Regions from separate parts of the Pseudomonas sp. DCB_BI genome, predicted to be linked through region 1. Evidence: riboswitches for the same ligand, from Rfam matches in the RefSeq annotation. Region 1 holds a riboswitch; the other holds the start of a gene.
What was found. A riboswitch is a leader RNA that binds a small molecule or an ion and turns the genes downstream of it on or off. The one in region 1 is predicted to bind cobalamin.
Positions count from the first base shown of each region.

Region 2: it holds a riboswitch for cobalamin, as region 1 does, so the genes downstream of both, cobW (cobalamin biosynthesis protein CobW) here and cobO (cob(I)yrinic acid a,c-diamide adenosyltransferase) in region 1, are expected to answer to the same signal.

Region 1 is NZ_JAPFCG010000013.1:22,110-29,418, reverse strand. It holds gene bluB (5,6-dimethylbenzimidazole synthase) at 1-186, opposite strand, end outside; gene OO258_RS15370 (cobyrinate a,c-diamide synthase) at 183-1,478, opposite strand; gene cobO (cob(I)yrinic acid a,c-diamide adenosyltransferase) at 1,475-2,086, opposite strand; cobalamin riboswitch at 2,206-2,426, opposite strand; gene OO258_RS15360 (C40 family peptidase) at 3,243-3,776, opposite strand; gene OO258_RS15355 (C40 family peptidase) at 3,916-4,566, opposite strand; gene hda (DnaA regulatory inactivator Hda) at 4,694-5,401, opposite strand; gene OO258_RS15345 (AI-2E family transporter) at 5,596-6,669, opposite strand; gene OO258_RS15340 (DUF2066 domain-containing protein) at 6,682-7,309, opposite strand, start outside.
Region 2 is NZ_JAPFCG010000006.1:163,973-171,281, reverse strand. It holds gene cobN (cobaltochelatase subunit CobN) at 1-3,703, opposite strand, end outside; gene cobW (cobalamin biosynthesis protein CobW) at 3,707-4,774, opposite strand; cobalamin riboswitch at 4,874-5,086, opposite strand; gene OO258_RS08875 (glyoxalase superfamily protein) at 5,188-5,565, shown strand; gene OO258_RS08870 (hypothetical protein) at 5,562-5,924, shown strand; partial or broken gene OO258_RS08865 (ATP-binding cassette domain-containing protein) at 6,096-6,623, shown strand; gene OO258_RS08860 (branched-chain amino acid aminotransferase) at 6,829-7,309, shown strand, end outside.

The DNA.
Region 1 (7,309 bases):
GGTAATGCGGATGAAGCGCCAAGGCTGCATGAGCCCGACGCTGGGCGCCTGGTGCGCAGCGGCCAGCAGGCGACCGAGCAAGGCAGGCTCAACCTGGCCGCCAGCGAAGTGGCGCATGTCGCGGCGCTCGCCGATGACGCGGTAGATCGCGGCGCGTTCGGTGTCGCTGAAAGCGTGTTCGCTCATGGTCGCAACAGCGCCGCCGCCGCATCCGGGTTGGAAGGGAAGTAGAAGTGCACGTAGGAGGCCGTCAACCGCCCCAGACGGTACACCGCTTCGTTGCCGCGCCCGCCATTGGGGCTCAGGCCGCGGGCAATCGGCTCCAGCCCGGTGCTGGTCAGCGAATGGTGATAGGTGTGCCCGCGCAAGGTACCTTCCGGTAACTCCACCGCCTGCAGCGCCAGGGCCGCGAGGCGCTTCTGCATGGTCGCCTCGCCCGACAGCAGGCCAAGCAGTTCGGCGCGTTCGCCTGCCACATCGGTCAAGGCATCGAGCAGGTACAGCATGCCGCCGCATTCGGCCAACAACGGCTTACCCTGTGCGTGGTGGGTGCGGATCGCCTCGCACATCGATGCGTTCGCTGCCAGCGCCCGGTGATGCAGCTCCGGGTAGCCGCCCGGCAGGTACAGGCTATCGACCTCCGGCAACTCGCGGTCGTGCAACGGCGAGAAGAATTCCAGATGGGCGCCGAGGTTGCGCAGCAGGTCGAGGTTGGCGCCATAGGTGAAGGCGAACGCCTCGTCCCGCGCCACGCCGATTCGCACACCGGCCAGCGCGGCCACGCAGGCTTGAGGCTGCGGTGCGGCAAAGCTCACCGGCGGCGGCAAGGCGGCGTCACAACTGCCACCTAGCGCCTCGGCAGCAGCATCCAGGCGGGCATCCAGGTCATTCAGCTCACTGGCCTGGACCAGCCCCAGATGGCGGCTGGGCAGCTCGATGCCGCGCTCGCGGGACAAACCGCCATACCAGCGCAGGCCCTCGGTCAGGCTGCCCTCCAGCAATTGTGCGTGGCGCAGGCTGCCCACCCGGTTGGCCAGCACGCCGGCAAACGGTAAGTCGGCCTGGTAACGCGCCAGGCCCAGGGCCAATGCACCGAAGGTCTGGGCCATGGCTGTGCCATCTATCACCGCCAGCACCGGTACGCCAAAATGGCGCGCCAGGTCGGCACTGGACGGGGTGCCATCGAACAGCCCCATCACGCCTTCGATCAGGATCAGGTCGGCCTCCCCGGCGGCTTCCCACAATAGCCGGCGGCTTTCCTCCGCGCCGATCATCCACAGGTCCAACTGGTACACCGGCGCGCCGCTGGCCCTTTCCAGGATCATCGGGTCAAGGAAGTCTGGCCCGCACTTGAACACCCGCACCTTGCGCCCGAGATTTCGGTGCAGGCGGGCCAGTGCGGCAGTAACCGTTGTCTTGCCCTGGCCAGAAGCGGGTGCCGCGATCAACACGGCGGGGCAATGGCGCGCCTGGCTCACAGTTCGACGCCCTTCTGTGCGCGGATGCCGGCCTGGAAGGCATGCTTGAGCATGCCCATCTCGGTCACGGTGTCGGCCAGTTCGATCATCTCAGGCTTGGCTGCACGGCCAGTGACGATCACATGCTGCATCGGCGGGCGGGCCTGGATGTCGGACAACACCTGATCGAGGTCGAGGTAGCCATGCTTGAGCGCAATGTTCAGCTCGTCCAGCACCACAAACTGTACGTTCGGGTCCTGCAGCAGCTGGCGCGACACCGCCCAGGCCGCTTCGGCCGCAGCGATGTCGCGTTGACGGTCCTGGGTTTCCCAGGTAAAGCCTTCGCCCATCACGTGGTAGCGCACCTGCTCGGGGAAGCGCCGGAAAAACAGCTCTTCGCCGGTGCTGTTGCGGCCCTTGATGAACTGCACCACGCCGCACTGCATGCCATGGCCCAAAGCGCGCGCGAGCATGCCGAAAGCCGAGCTGCTCTTGCCCTTGCCATTGCCGGTTAGCACCAGCAGCAAGCCGCATTCGTTGGGGGAGTTGGCGATACGTTCGTCGATGACCGCCTTCTTGCGCTGCATACGCGCCAGGTGGCGTTCGTCGCGTTCGGTGGATTCGCTCATCAGGGTTCTCCGCTGGCTGGCACCGCGGCAACGCGCGACGACAGGTAATAGGCAGGCAGACGGAGAGCGCGCAGGGGCCATGGCAAGCGCCACGGTGCACCGCGCATCACCCTCCGTGATGCCGTTGGCAGATATCAGGCCGGTCTCCGGGCTTGTGAGCGGGCCTAGGCCCTGGCCTGCGCGCCTTCCCGGGTGTTGGCACCCAGTGGCCATGCGCGGCCGCGACTCACCTACCGTTGCGGGGGCAGCGCCGGAATCGCGCCACGCTGGCGCCCACCGGCTTCCCAGTTTCACCCTGCCCAGTCGAGGCTGGCAGGGCACCTGAAACACGCGCGAAGGTTAGAGGGTTGCACCCATAGCGTCAATCCAAGCGGCCCGTTTGCTGTCGAACAGGCGTTTTGCTTGACGGCGGGGGGCGGTATCACCGTCAGCATTCATTTTTTCAAAGGGAACCGGCGCTTTGGCTTTTGGGCTTTTGGGCTTTTGGGTTGTGGGCTTTCACATCACGCAGACATTCATTCGCGATAGTGGCGCCTACTCACCTTTCCGCCCTTACGGCGGGTCCCTTTTTGTCCTGGCAAAAAGGAACCAAAAACCGTCCGCTCCCATCATCCGGCCCCTACGCTACGCTCCGGGGTCCCCTCGCTACGGGCATGCTCCCGGGAGTACGCGCCGAAGGCCCCATCCATGGGGCCTCAGCGCTTGACGGGCATCCATGCCCGTCACCTCCCTCCGCATGCCCTTCGCTCGGCCTACTGAAGTCGCAATCTGTGTCGCCTGGGCTACCGCGCGCTTAGAAGCAAAAGCAACAGCTAGAGCCCCGCCGGCCCTGTGGCTTGCGATCGCTTGGCGCTTTTCGCTTTTCGCTTTTGATCTTGCTTCTAAGCGCGCGGTAGCTCAGGCAACGCAGATTGCGACTTCAGGAGGCCGGAGCGAGGGAACCCCGGAGCGCAGCGTAGGGGCCGGATGATGGGAGCGCAGCGTTTTTTGGTTACTTTTTGTCGCGTTGACAAAAAGTGACTCGCCGTAAGGGCGAAAAGGTGAGTCAGAGTCGCCATCGCAAATGGACTATGCGCGCCATTAAAACCAGCACTTTCCCGATTCAAGCTTCAAGGCGTGGTGAGCCAGCCTGTCAACCGAACCTGCCGCCCGCCCCTCAGGGGTTCTGAGCCAGGTGCCCTTGCGGGATCACCCGCTTGGCCTGCAGGTAAGCCTTGGCCCAGTAGCTGTTCGACAGGTAGTCCAGGCGCACCGTGCCACCCGTAGAAGGTGCATGCACGAAGCGCCCCTCGCCGACGTAGATGCCGGCATGGCTGACCTGCGAGCCGCCGCTGGTGGCGAAGAACACCAAATCACCCGACTGCAACGACTTGGCATCCACCGTGGGTGCACGCATCACGATCATTTCCCGCGTCGAACGCGGCAAGCTGATGCCGGCAGCATCTCGGTAGACGTACTTGATCAGCCCGCTGCAGTCAAAGCCAGAGTCCGGCGTGTTGCCACCCCAGCGATAAGGCGTGCCAACCAGACCGATGGCGCGAATCAACACGTCGTCTGCAATCGGCGAAGGGCTGGGCTGGCTGTAGGTCACCTGCGGCTGTACCACAGGGGCCGGCGCAGGCGCACGGCTGGAGCAGGCAGCCAGCAAGGCTGCCAAGGAGAGAAATGCGAAGCGCGCCATCTTTATCATGGCCAGAACATCCTGTCTGAGACCGCTGCGCAGCAGCCGAAAAGAGTTGAGAATTTAGATTAGACGCTTTCTGTAAATGCGCACGGCGGCGAGCTTTTTTCAAAGCATCGCCGCCGCGGCAGGATATATCATTTGGCCATCAGTTGCGCGCGATATTCGTCGGCGCCATGGCCAGGGCACGCTTGGCCTCAATGAAGGTCTTGCTCCAGTAGCGATCACCGAGGCTGTCGATGCGCACGCCACCGCTACGGCGGCTGCTGGAGTGGATGAATTGGTTATCACCCAGGTAGATGCCGGCATGGCTGACGCGACCGCGGCCATTGGTGCTGAAGAACAGCAGGTCACCTGGCTTGAGCTTGTTGCGCGCCACTTTAGGGGCATCGACGTTGATCATTTCACGCGTGGAGCGTGGCAGGGTCATACCTGCCTCCTCGCGGAACAGGTAGCCGATGAAGCCACTGCAGTCGAAGCCAGACTTTTCCGAGGTACCACCAAAGCGGTAGCGGGTGCCGATCAACGACATGCCGCGCTCGAGAATGCTGTCAGCCAGGACTGGCAGCTGGTAAGGCTTGCTGCTGGAGAAGGACGCCAGGTCATCTTCGGTGGCCAGTTCTTCCGGCTCGCCGAACACCGACGAGGGCGAGGCTTTGGCCTTGATTGCCGACTGTGCGGCGATCGGGGTGTGATCCTGAGGCTGTGGCTCTGAATGAGACGCCGGGCCTTGAGCCGCGCAGCCAAAAAGCAGGGTCACGAGTGCGAGTGGCACGAGGGGTGCGAAGCGCTTCAGCATGGGCACGACCGTGTCTGTAATCCTTTAGAAGGGTGAAACTATGCCCTCTATCATGGCCATTTGCAAATTTTATCGAAAAAGATGTGACTTTTTCGTTTTGCCGCTCTGGCCCAGCGTTTTCAGGGGGTTACCAGCCGAGGGTTTCCTTGAGGAAAGGAATGGTGAGCTTGCGTTGTGCCTGCAGCGAAGCCTGATCGAGGCGCTCCAGCAGGTCGAACAATGCGCTCATGCTGCGCGCGCCACGGGTAAGGATGAAATGGCCGACTTCGTCGGTGAGGTGCAGGCCACGGCGGGAAGCGCGCAGCTGCAAGGCACGCAGCTTGTCTTCGTCAGACAGACCACGCATCTGGAAAACCAACGCCAGGGTCAGGCGCGACTTCAGGTCCGGCAGCTTGATCGGCAGTTCGCGCGGCGATGCCGAGGCAGCCAGCAGCAGGCGCCGGCCGCTGTCACGCAGGCGGTTGAACAGGTGGAACATAGCCTCTTCCCAGTCGGCCTTGCCGGCGATCACATGCAGGTCGTCGATGCATACCAGTTCGTACTGGGCGAGGTAGTCAAGCAACTCTACGCCGCGGTCGAGCAACTGTGCCAGGGGAAGGTAGACAGCGGGTTCGCCGCGCTGCTGGAAGCGGTGGGTGGCAGCCTGCAGCAGGTGGCTACGGCCAACACCCTGCTTGCCCCACAGGTAGATAAGGCTCTCGGTCCAGCCGGCGTCGGCTTCGCATAGCCGCTCGACGTAGCCCAATGCCGCAGCATTGGCGCCCGGATAGTAGTTGATGAAGGTGGCGTCATCGCGCAGGCGCACACCCAGGGGCAACTGGATCGGTGGTTTCATGCTCGCGGGCGGTCGACAGGACCGCAGGGGGCCTTTGCTGAACAATGTGCAAAGTCTATACCTGCAACGCGGGGCGCACAATCACGGCAATGGATAGCACAAGTAAAATCAACAAGTTGCGCCAATGCGAGGCTGATGGTGTATGTCATTCGATCTCACAGGCGCCCCAAATCCAAGGATGAACGTGCCGGCCATCACAACTCCGGGTCAATGTCTCCGGCGTACATGTCCGATTCCTTGTACAGATCATGCACATGCCGCAACAGCACCATGATCACCGCCGCCACCGGCAGCGCCAGCAGCACCCCGGTAAAGCCGAACAGCTCACCGCCGGCAAGAATCGCAAAGATCACCGCCACCGGGTGCAGGCCGATGCGGTCGCCGACCAGCAGCGGCGTCAGCACCATGCCTTCCAGCGCCTGGCCGACCATGAACACGGCGACAATGCCCAGCATCGGGTAGAGGTCGCCGCCGAACTGGAACAGGCCGGCCACCAGCGCGGCTCCGATACCAATGATGAAGCCCATGTACGGCACAATGGCCGCCAGGCCGGCGAGCATGCCGATCAACAGCCCCAGCTCCAGCCCAACCAGCATCAGCCCGGCCGAATAGATGATGCCCAAGGCCACCATCACCATCAGCTGCCCCCGCACGAACGCACCCAGTACCTCATGGCATTCACCTGCCAGGCCCACTACCTGTGGCTCATGCTGGCGCGGCAGCAGGCCGCGCAGCTTGGCCATCATCACGTCCCAGTCCCGCAGCAGGTAAAACCCTACAACCGGAATCAGCACCATGTTGGCCAGCCAGGCAATCAGCGCCAGGCTCGAGGCCGTGGCCTGGGACAACACCACGCCGACAATGTCGGTGGTCTGGCCCATGTGTTCGCTGATGGCGGCCTTGATCTTGTCGAACTTCCAGAACCCGTCTGCCAGCCCCAACCGATGCTGCACCCACGGCAGCGCCACATGCTGCAGCCAGTCAAGCATCTGCGGTGCCAGCTCATAAAGCCGCACCAGCTGCTTGGCCAACATTGGAACCAGGACCAGCAACAGGGCCATGAGCAGCAGGGTAAAGAGGCCGAACACCACGACCACACCCCAGGTCCGCGACAACCCCCGACGCTCCAGCCAGTCAACCAGCGGGTCGGCCAGGTAGGCCAGGAGAATGCCGATCAAGAAAGGGGTAAGGATGTTGTGCAAACCATACAAAAGCACGGCAACCAGCAGCGCGGCACCCAGCCAGATCCAGCGGCGCATGTCAGACAATGTCAGTACTCCTTACCAACGAAAACGCAGGCCGTCGAACGGCTTGGGGACGGGCTGCTGCGGGGCGGTCGGCTCCTGGCCGGCAGCCGCCGGTGGCGTGGCTGGTGCTACTGGCGCCTGCTCTACCGGCACTTCCTGCAGCTTGGCCAGGCCCAGTTGAGCCCGTAGCTGCTCACGGTTGCCAGTCACCCCGTAGGTCAAGGTAGTGCCTTCGGCGAGTTGCAGGCGGGGGCCATAAGGCTCCAGTACGCGGGCCAGTTCGGCGTAGCGCTGCAGGTTCATACCCTGTACTTGCAGCTGCAACTGGCTGCTGGCGCCTGGTCGGGTGACGTAGCGCGGCGCCAGGCGGGTGCTTACCGCCAGCATTACCGCATCGGCCAGCGCAGCCTGGTCGGCGCCCTCGGCACTGCCTTGCTCACGCTGGTCACCCAGCCACAGCTGCCACTTGCCTTGCCACTTGCCATCGGCCTCCTGGGCATGTACCGCCAGCAAGGCATCGGCGCCATAGCGCTCGGCAGCCTGGCGCAGCGGCGCCGGGTCGCTTGCTTCGAGCTGCTTGGCATTGGCCACCAATTGTTCCTGAAGGTCGGCCAGCGGCAGGCGCAGCGGTAGCCCGCGGTGCTGAGCGGCGCGGCGCAAG
Region 2 (7,309 bases), on a different contig from region 1:
GCGCCTGCCACAGGCCGCGCTGCTGGGCCTCCAGCAAGCGCTCGGTGAGGTCGCGCAGGGCCTCGGGGTTGTGCTCGCGCATGAAGTCGCGGGTGGCCGGGTCGAGCACGTAGGCATCGGCCAGCCCCTGGTAATGGTGGTCGTCGATCAGGTGCGTGGTGGCGTCGAAGGCAAACAGGTTGTCGACCGTCGCCGCCATCTCGAATGCACCCTTGTAGCCATGGCGCTTCACCCCGTCGATCCACTTCGGGTTGAGCGCGCGAGCGCGGACCACCCGGTTAAGCTCTTCCTTCAGGGTGCGGATGCGCGGCCGGTCGGCCTGGCTGTGGTCGCCATGGTAGCTGGCCACGCCGGCCCCGCTCAGGGTTTCCGACGCCGCCAGCATACCGCCCTGGAACTGGTAATAATCGTTGGAATCGAGCAGGTCGTGCTCGTGGTTGTCCTGGTTTTGCAGCACCGCCTGTACCTTGGCCAGGCGCTGGGCGAACTGGGCGCGGGCCGGGGTACCGTCGTCGCTACCCCCGTAGGCGTAGCCGCCGTGGTTGAGGTAAACCTCGGCCAGGTCGTCGCGGCTATGCCACAGCCGGCCGTCGATGGCGTTCTGCACCCCGGCCCCGTAGGCACCTGGTTTGGCACCGAACACCCGCCAGCCGGCCTGGCGCGCGGCCTGTTCAGCGTCAACGCCCTGTTCAAGCAGGGCAGCACGCTCGCCGCGCACCCGGGCGGCCAGGGGGTTGAGGCTGTCGGGCTCGTCCAGCGCGGCCACGGCCTGCACTGCAGCATCGAACAGGCGGATCAGGTTGCCGAAGGCATCGCGGAAAAACCCGGAAACGCGCAAGGTCACGTCCACCCGTGGGCGGTCGAGCAGGCTCAGGGGCAGTATCTCGAAATCATCGACACGCTGGCTGCCGGTGGCCCACACAGGCCGCACGCCCATCAGCGCCATGGCCTGGGCGATGTCGTCGCCACCGGTGCGCATGGTCGCCGTGCCCCACACCGACAGGCCCAGCTGGCGCAAGTGGTCGCCGTGGTCCTGCAAGTGGCGCTCAAGGATCAGGTTGGCCGAGGCGAAGCCAAGACGCCAGGCGGTGGTGGTGGGCAGGTTGCGCACGTCCACGGTATAGAAGTTGCGGCCGGTGGGCAGTACGTCGAGGCGGCCCCGGCTAGGCGCGCCGCTGGGGCCGGCCGGTACGAAACGCCCGGCCAGCGCCGCCAGCAGGCCATTCATTTCGGCAGGGCCGCAGGCATCCAGGCTGGGGGCTACAGCGTCACGCAGGGCGTGTACCACGTCGTGCACCGGTTGCCATTCGTTTTGCGCGGGCAGCTGCGCAGTACCGGCCAGCACCTGCTCGATCAGTTGCAGTGCCAACAGTTCAAGGCGCTCGCGGGTGTCGCCACAGGTACGCCAAGGTGCCTCACCCATGGCCTGTAACTGCTCGGGGCGTGCCCCCTGCCACGGCAGGCCCAGCTCGCAATCGAGCGGGTCGAAGCCGGGCACCAGCGCCTTGGCCAACGCCCGTAGCAGGCTGGCATTGCCGCCGCGTCCGTCACCGCGCTCAACCCGCAACAACGCCAGCAGCGTATCCAGGCGCAAGCGCCCTTCAGGCGACTCACCGAACACATGCAGGCCATCGCGAATCTGCGACTCCTTGAGGTCGCACAGGTAGGTGTCCAGCCGTGGCAACCACACCGCGGCATCGTCCAGCTGCCCTTCCAGCTGCAGCTCACGGTCGATGTGGTTGGCCTTGACCAGTTCAAGGATGTCGCGCTGCAACTCGCGGGCACGCCGTGGGTCGAGCAGTTGCGCTTCATAGAACTCATCGGCCAGCTGCTCCAGGTGGCGCAGCGGGCCGTAGGTTTCGGCCCGGGTCAGCGGCGGCATCAGGTGGTCGATGATCACCGCCTGGGTACGCCGTTTGGCTTGGGCGCCCTCACCCGGGTCGTTGACGATGAACGGGTAGATATTCGGCAACGGGCCGAGCAAGGCATCTGGCCAGCACTGCGCCGACAGCCCGACGCCCTTGCCGGGCAACCACTCGAGGTTGCCGTGCTTGCCGACGTGGATCACCGCGTCGGCGGCAAAGGCATGACGCAGCCAGAAGTGGAACGCCAGGTAACCGTGCGGCGGCACCAGATCGGGGTCGTGGTACACGGCGCTGGGGTCCACCTGGTAGCCGCGCGCCGGCTGAATACCGACAAAGGTCAGGCCAAAACGCAAGCCGGCAACCATCAGCCGGCCATTGCGGAACATCGGATCGCGCTGGGGCGGGCCCCAGCGCTCCAGCACCGCCTGGCGGTTGGCCTCGGGCAGGCGGTCGAACGCAGCCTGGTAGTCGTCCAGGCTCAGGCTTTGGGCGCAGGGCCGCTGGTCGAGGTGGTCGAGGTCATTGGTCACGCCGCCAAGCAATTGGTGAATCAGCTGCGTGCCGCTGCCCGGCAGGTCGGCCAGTGGGTAGCCTTGGGCCTGCAATGCCTTGAGGATATTCAGCGCGGCTGCCGGAGTGTCCAGGCCGACGCCATTGCCGATGCGGCCGTCGCGGGTCGGGTAGTTGGCCAACACCAGTGCTACGCGTTTCTGCGCATTTGGCAGGCGGGCAAGCTCGACCCAGCGGCGGGCCAGCTCGGCGACGAAGTCCATGCGTTCGGGGTGGGCCCGGTAGCACACCACGTCGGACTGGCTGCGCTCGCTGCGCCAGGCCATGTCCTTGAAACTGACCGGCCGGGTGATGATGCGCCCGTCAAGTTCCGGCAGGGCGATGTGCATCGCCAGGTCACGCGCGCCCAGGCCCTGCTCGCTGCCTTCCCAGCCGGGCTGGTTGTCCTGCGCGCAAATGGCTTGCAACACCGGGATGTCGCGGCGGAACGGCCGCAGGTTGGGGCGTTCCGGGCTGGACAGGGCAAAGCCGGTGGTATTGACCAGCACCTCGGCGCCGACCTCGTCGAGCCAGGCTTCAACCTGTTCCAGGCAGGCGCTTTCCTTGAGGCTGGCCACGGCAATCGGCAACGGGTTCAGCCCGGCAGCCTGCAGGCGCTGGCAGAACACATCGATGAATGCAGTGTTGGCCGCCTGCAGGTGGGAGCGGTAGAACAGCAGCGGTGCCACCGGCTGTTCAGGGTGCCACTGCGGGTACCAGTCCTCCAGCGTCGCACTGCCCTTGTGCGGGTGATACACCGCCGTGCGCGGCAATGGCTGCGGCTCGTCCCAGGCGTAGTCGCGGCCCAGCCACTGGTTGGCCAGGCAGTTGAACAGGTTGATGGCATTGGCCTTGCCGCCCTGGCGCAAGTAGTGCCAGAGGCGCTCGGCCTGCGCACCCGTGACGCTGCCCAGGCTGGTCAGCTCCGGGTCCGGGCGGTCGTCGCCTGGCACCAGGATCAGCTGCACACCGCGGGCGGCCAGCTCGACCAGCTGTTCGACGCCGTAGCGCCAGTAGCCGACGCCACCGTGCAACGACACCAGGATGACCTTGGCATGGCGCAGCACCTGGTCGACATACAGGTCGACCGAGGCATGGTTCTGCACCTGCATCGGGTTGGCCAGGCGCAAGCTGGGGAAGCCTTCGGGCAATTGCTCGGCGGTATCGGCGAGCAATGCCAGGTGTGAATCGCCGCTGCAGAGAATCACCAGCTCGGCGGGTGTCTGGCCGAGGTCGGCAATGCTGTCATCCGGCACGAAGCCGCCGGGCTGGGTCCGCAGCAGGTGCATGGGTCAGGCGCCCAGGGCCTGGCGCAGGCGCGCTTCCAGCTGCGCCGCATCGAGGTCCTGGCCAATCAGCACCAGGCGGGTGATGCGCGGCTCGTCAGCGCGCCATGCGCGGTCGAAGTGCTTGTCGAAACGGGTACCCACGCCTTGCACCAGCAGGCGCATCGGCTTGCCCGGAATGGCCGCGAAGCCTTTGGCACGGAGGATGCCGAACTCCACCACCAGCTGGGTAAGGGCATCGAGCAACAGGCTTTCGTCGGCTTCTGGCAGGTCGATGGAGATGGAGTCGAAGGCATCGTGGTCATGATCGTCATGGTCGTCACCGTCGTGGTGCGAGTCGTGGTGGGTGCGGCGCCCATCGATATGCGCCTCGGACTCGGCACCCACGCCCAGCAGCACTTCCAGCGGCAGCTTGCCGCTGCTGGCTTCGACCACTTTCACCGCGGGCGGCAGTTCTTCGGCGACTTCGGCGCGGACCTTGGCAAGGCCTTCGGCGTCGATCAGGTCGGCCTTGTTCAACACCACCAGGTCGGCACTGGCCAGCTGGTCGGCGAACAGCTCGTGCAGTGGCGATTCGTGATCCAGGTTCGGGTCGAGCTTGCGCTGCGCATCGACCTGTTCCGGGTAAGCAGCAAAGGTGCCGGCAGCCACCGCAGGGCTATCGACCACGGTGATAACGGCATCGACGGTGCAGGCGTTGCGGATTTCCGGCCACTGGAAGGCTTGCACCAGCGGTTTTGGCAGGGCCAGGCCACTGGTTTCGATCAGGATGTGGTCCAGGTCGCCCCGGCGTGCCACCAGCTCGCGCATGACCGGGAAGAACTCCTCCTGCACGGTGCAGCACAGGCAGCCGTTGGCCAGTTCATAGACGCGGCCGCTGGCTTCTTCTTCGGTGCAACCGATGCTGCACTGCTTGAGGATTTCGCCGTCGATGCCCAGTTCGCCGAATTCGTTGACGATCACCGCAATACGGCGGCCTTGGGCGTTGTCGAGCATGTGGCGCAGCAAGGTGGTCTTGCCCGAGCCGAGGAAGCCGGTGACGATGGTGACGGGGAGCTTGGCCAGTGTTTTCATGTCGCATTGCCCTTGGCAGTATGGCGCGGGCATGCAGGACGACAGCCACGGGCCAGACCGGCCGGGCTTGTTCGCCACCGGATCACCCCGCCCGGTTGAAAGTCGAAAACGTTGCGAGGCAGGTCTCCTGGCTTGCACCGTTCCAGTCGCCTGCTGATGCAGCAGTCTGGCGGGATGACGCCTTCCCGCGCCTGGCGCAGTGGCTGTGTCGATCCGTTGTCGGTGCTTACAGTTGCGGGGGCAGCCGCGGCTTGTACCGCGTTCCCGTCTTAGCTTCGGCCTGGCCGAAGAACCTCGAAGTGGCAAGGCTACGCAGTGGCTGGCGGGTGGTCAACCATTGCTGCGGGGCCGGTCGACAACGCTGGGCGCAAGTGCGCTACAGTGGCGCCTTTATCCACGGTCAAGGACGCACCATGCCCCTCGCCCCTGCCATACCTGTACTGCGCATATTCTCGATCGACAAGGCCAAGGAGTTCTACCTCGATTTCCTGGGTTTCAGCCTGGACTGGGAGCACCGCTTCAGCCCTGACTTGCCGTTGTATATGCAAATCCACCGTGATGGCCTGATCCTGCACCTTTCAGAGCACCATGGCGATGCCTGCCCTGGCTCGACCGTGTTCGCCCGCCTCGACGACCTGCGCGCGCTGGAGCGTGAATTGCAGGGTAAACAGTACGGTTTTGCCCGGCCGGAGGCCGAGCGCCTGGATTGGGGCCTGCAGATGCAAGTGTGGGACCCGTTCGGCAACCGCCTGCGCTTCTGCCAGCAGATCGATGACGAGGCCAACCCGTGAAGGCTTTGGGCAAGCGCGAAATAGGCCGCCTGGAGCGGGAGTTGGTCGCGTGCCTGACCGATGCCTGCGAAGCCGCCAAGGCGGAGATTGTCGGCTTCAGTTGGCTTACCCATCGCCTCGACCCCGAGGACTTTCCGAGCAGCCTGCGTATTACCTGGGTATTCGAGCAAGAGGCCGACAAGGCAGCGGCCGTGGTCGGTGATGCGAAGGCGCGCATGCTGGCACTTACCGCTCTGGCGCTGGAGCAAGCCGGCATTCAGCTGGACCATCCGGCCTGGCATGTGCGATTCGACAGTGAAGAAGCCTGCGCGCACGGCCACGGCGGAGACTGGGCCAAGCGCTTGCAGACGCAGCGCTGAGCCCCAACCGGCAGCCGGTGCTTTACCCGGCCCCAGACGGTCCGTTAGGCTACGCATTCTGTAAATTACGAGGTGTTCGTCCAATGCGCCATTGATGCCGCCGTCCGTTCGACGGCCAGTCTTCAGCCTCCGGTTCGTACCGGAGATGTCGCGGCATTTATGGAGTTGTGCATGACGAACACGTCGACGCTGACGCTGGACAGCGTGTCCTTGGCCTTGCCTGATGGCAGGCCGCTGTTTAGCAACCTCAACGAAACCATCGACCAACGGCGCACCGGCCTGGTCGGGCGCAATGGCGTGGGCAAAAGCCTGCTAGGGCAGATTCATGCCGGCCAGCGTGAACCGAGCAGCGGCCATTGTCGACGCCTCGGGCCTGTCCATTTGCTGGACCAGCAAGTCATCGAGCGCACGCAGGCCCAGCAGCAACTTGCCCGGCTGAAGCAGGAGCAGCAGCGCCAGGCCCGTGAACTGCAGCGCCAACGCGAAGACCTGGAGCGCCATCAAGCGCGGGCCGGGCACCAAGCCAAGCACGCCAACCAGGCCAAGATTCTGATCCACCGCAAGCAGGAGCGCAGCCAGGCCACCGCTGGCAAGCAGCGCCGCGACCATCGCGATGCTCGGCAAACGCTACTGGGCCAAGTGCGTGACGCCGCCCGCAAGGTGGAGCAAGACAGCGCTATTACCTTGTTTTGCGGGGCGCTGATAGTGGTGTCCCATGATGTGGTATTGCTGGAGAACCTGGCGCTGGATGAGTACTTGCTGTTGTAGAAACCAAAAAAAAAGCATCGCAGCCTATCAATTCGTGACTGGCCGTTCCCGATCCGCCAAGGATGTATTAAGGTGGCATGGTGCGCATATAACAGCAGCCCGAGCGATCGGGCACTTGCAAGACAATGAGGGTGTCATGAGCAACGAAAGCATTAATTGGGACAAGCTGGGTTTCGACTACATCAAGACCGACAAACGCTACCTGTCCGTATGGCGCAATGGCGAGTGGGACAAGGGCACCCTGACCGAAGACAACGTGCTGCACATCAGTGAAGGCTCCACGGCCCTGCACTACGGCCAGCAGTGCTTCGAAGGCCTGAAGGCCTACCGCTGCAAGGACGGCTCGATCAACCTGTTCCGCCCGGACCAGAACGCCGCCCGCATGCAGCGCAGCTGCGCCCGCCTGCTGATGCCGCACGTGCCGACCGATGTGTTCATCGAAGCGTGCAAGCAAGTGGTCAAGGCCAACGAAAAGTTCGTGCCCCCGCACGGCAAAGGCGCCCTGTACCTGCGCCCGTTCGTGATCGGCACCGGCGACAACATTGGCGTGCGCACCGCCCCCGAGTTCATCTTCTCGGTATTCGCCATCCCAGTTGGCTCGTACTTCAAGGGCGGCA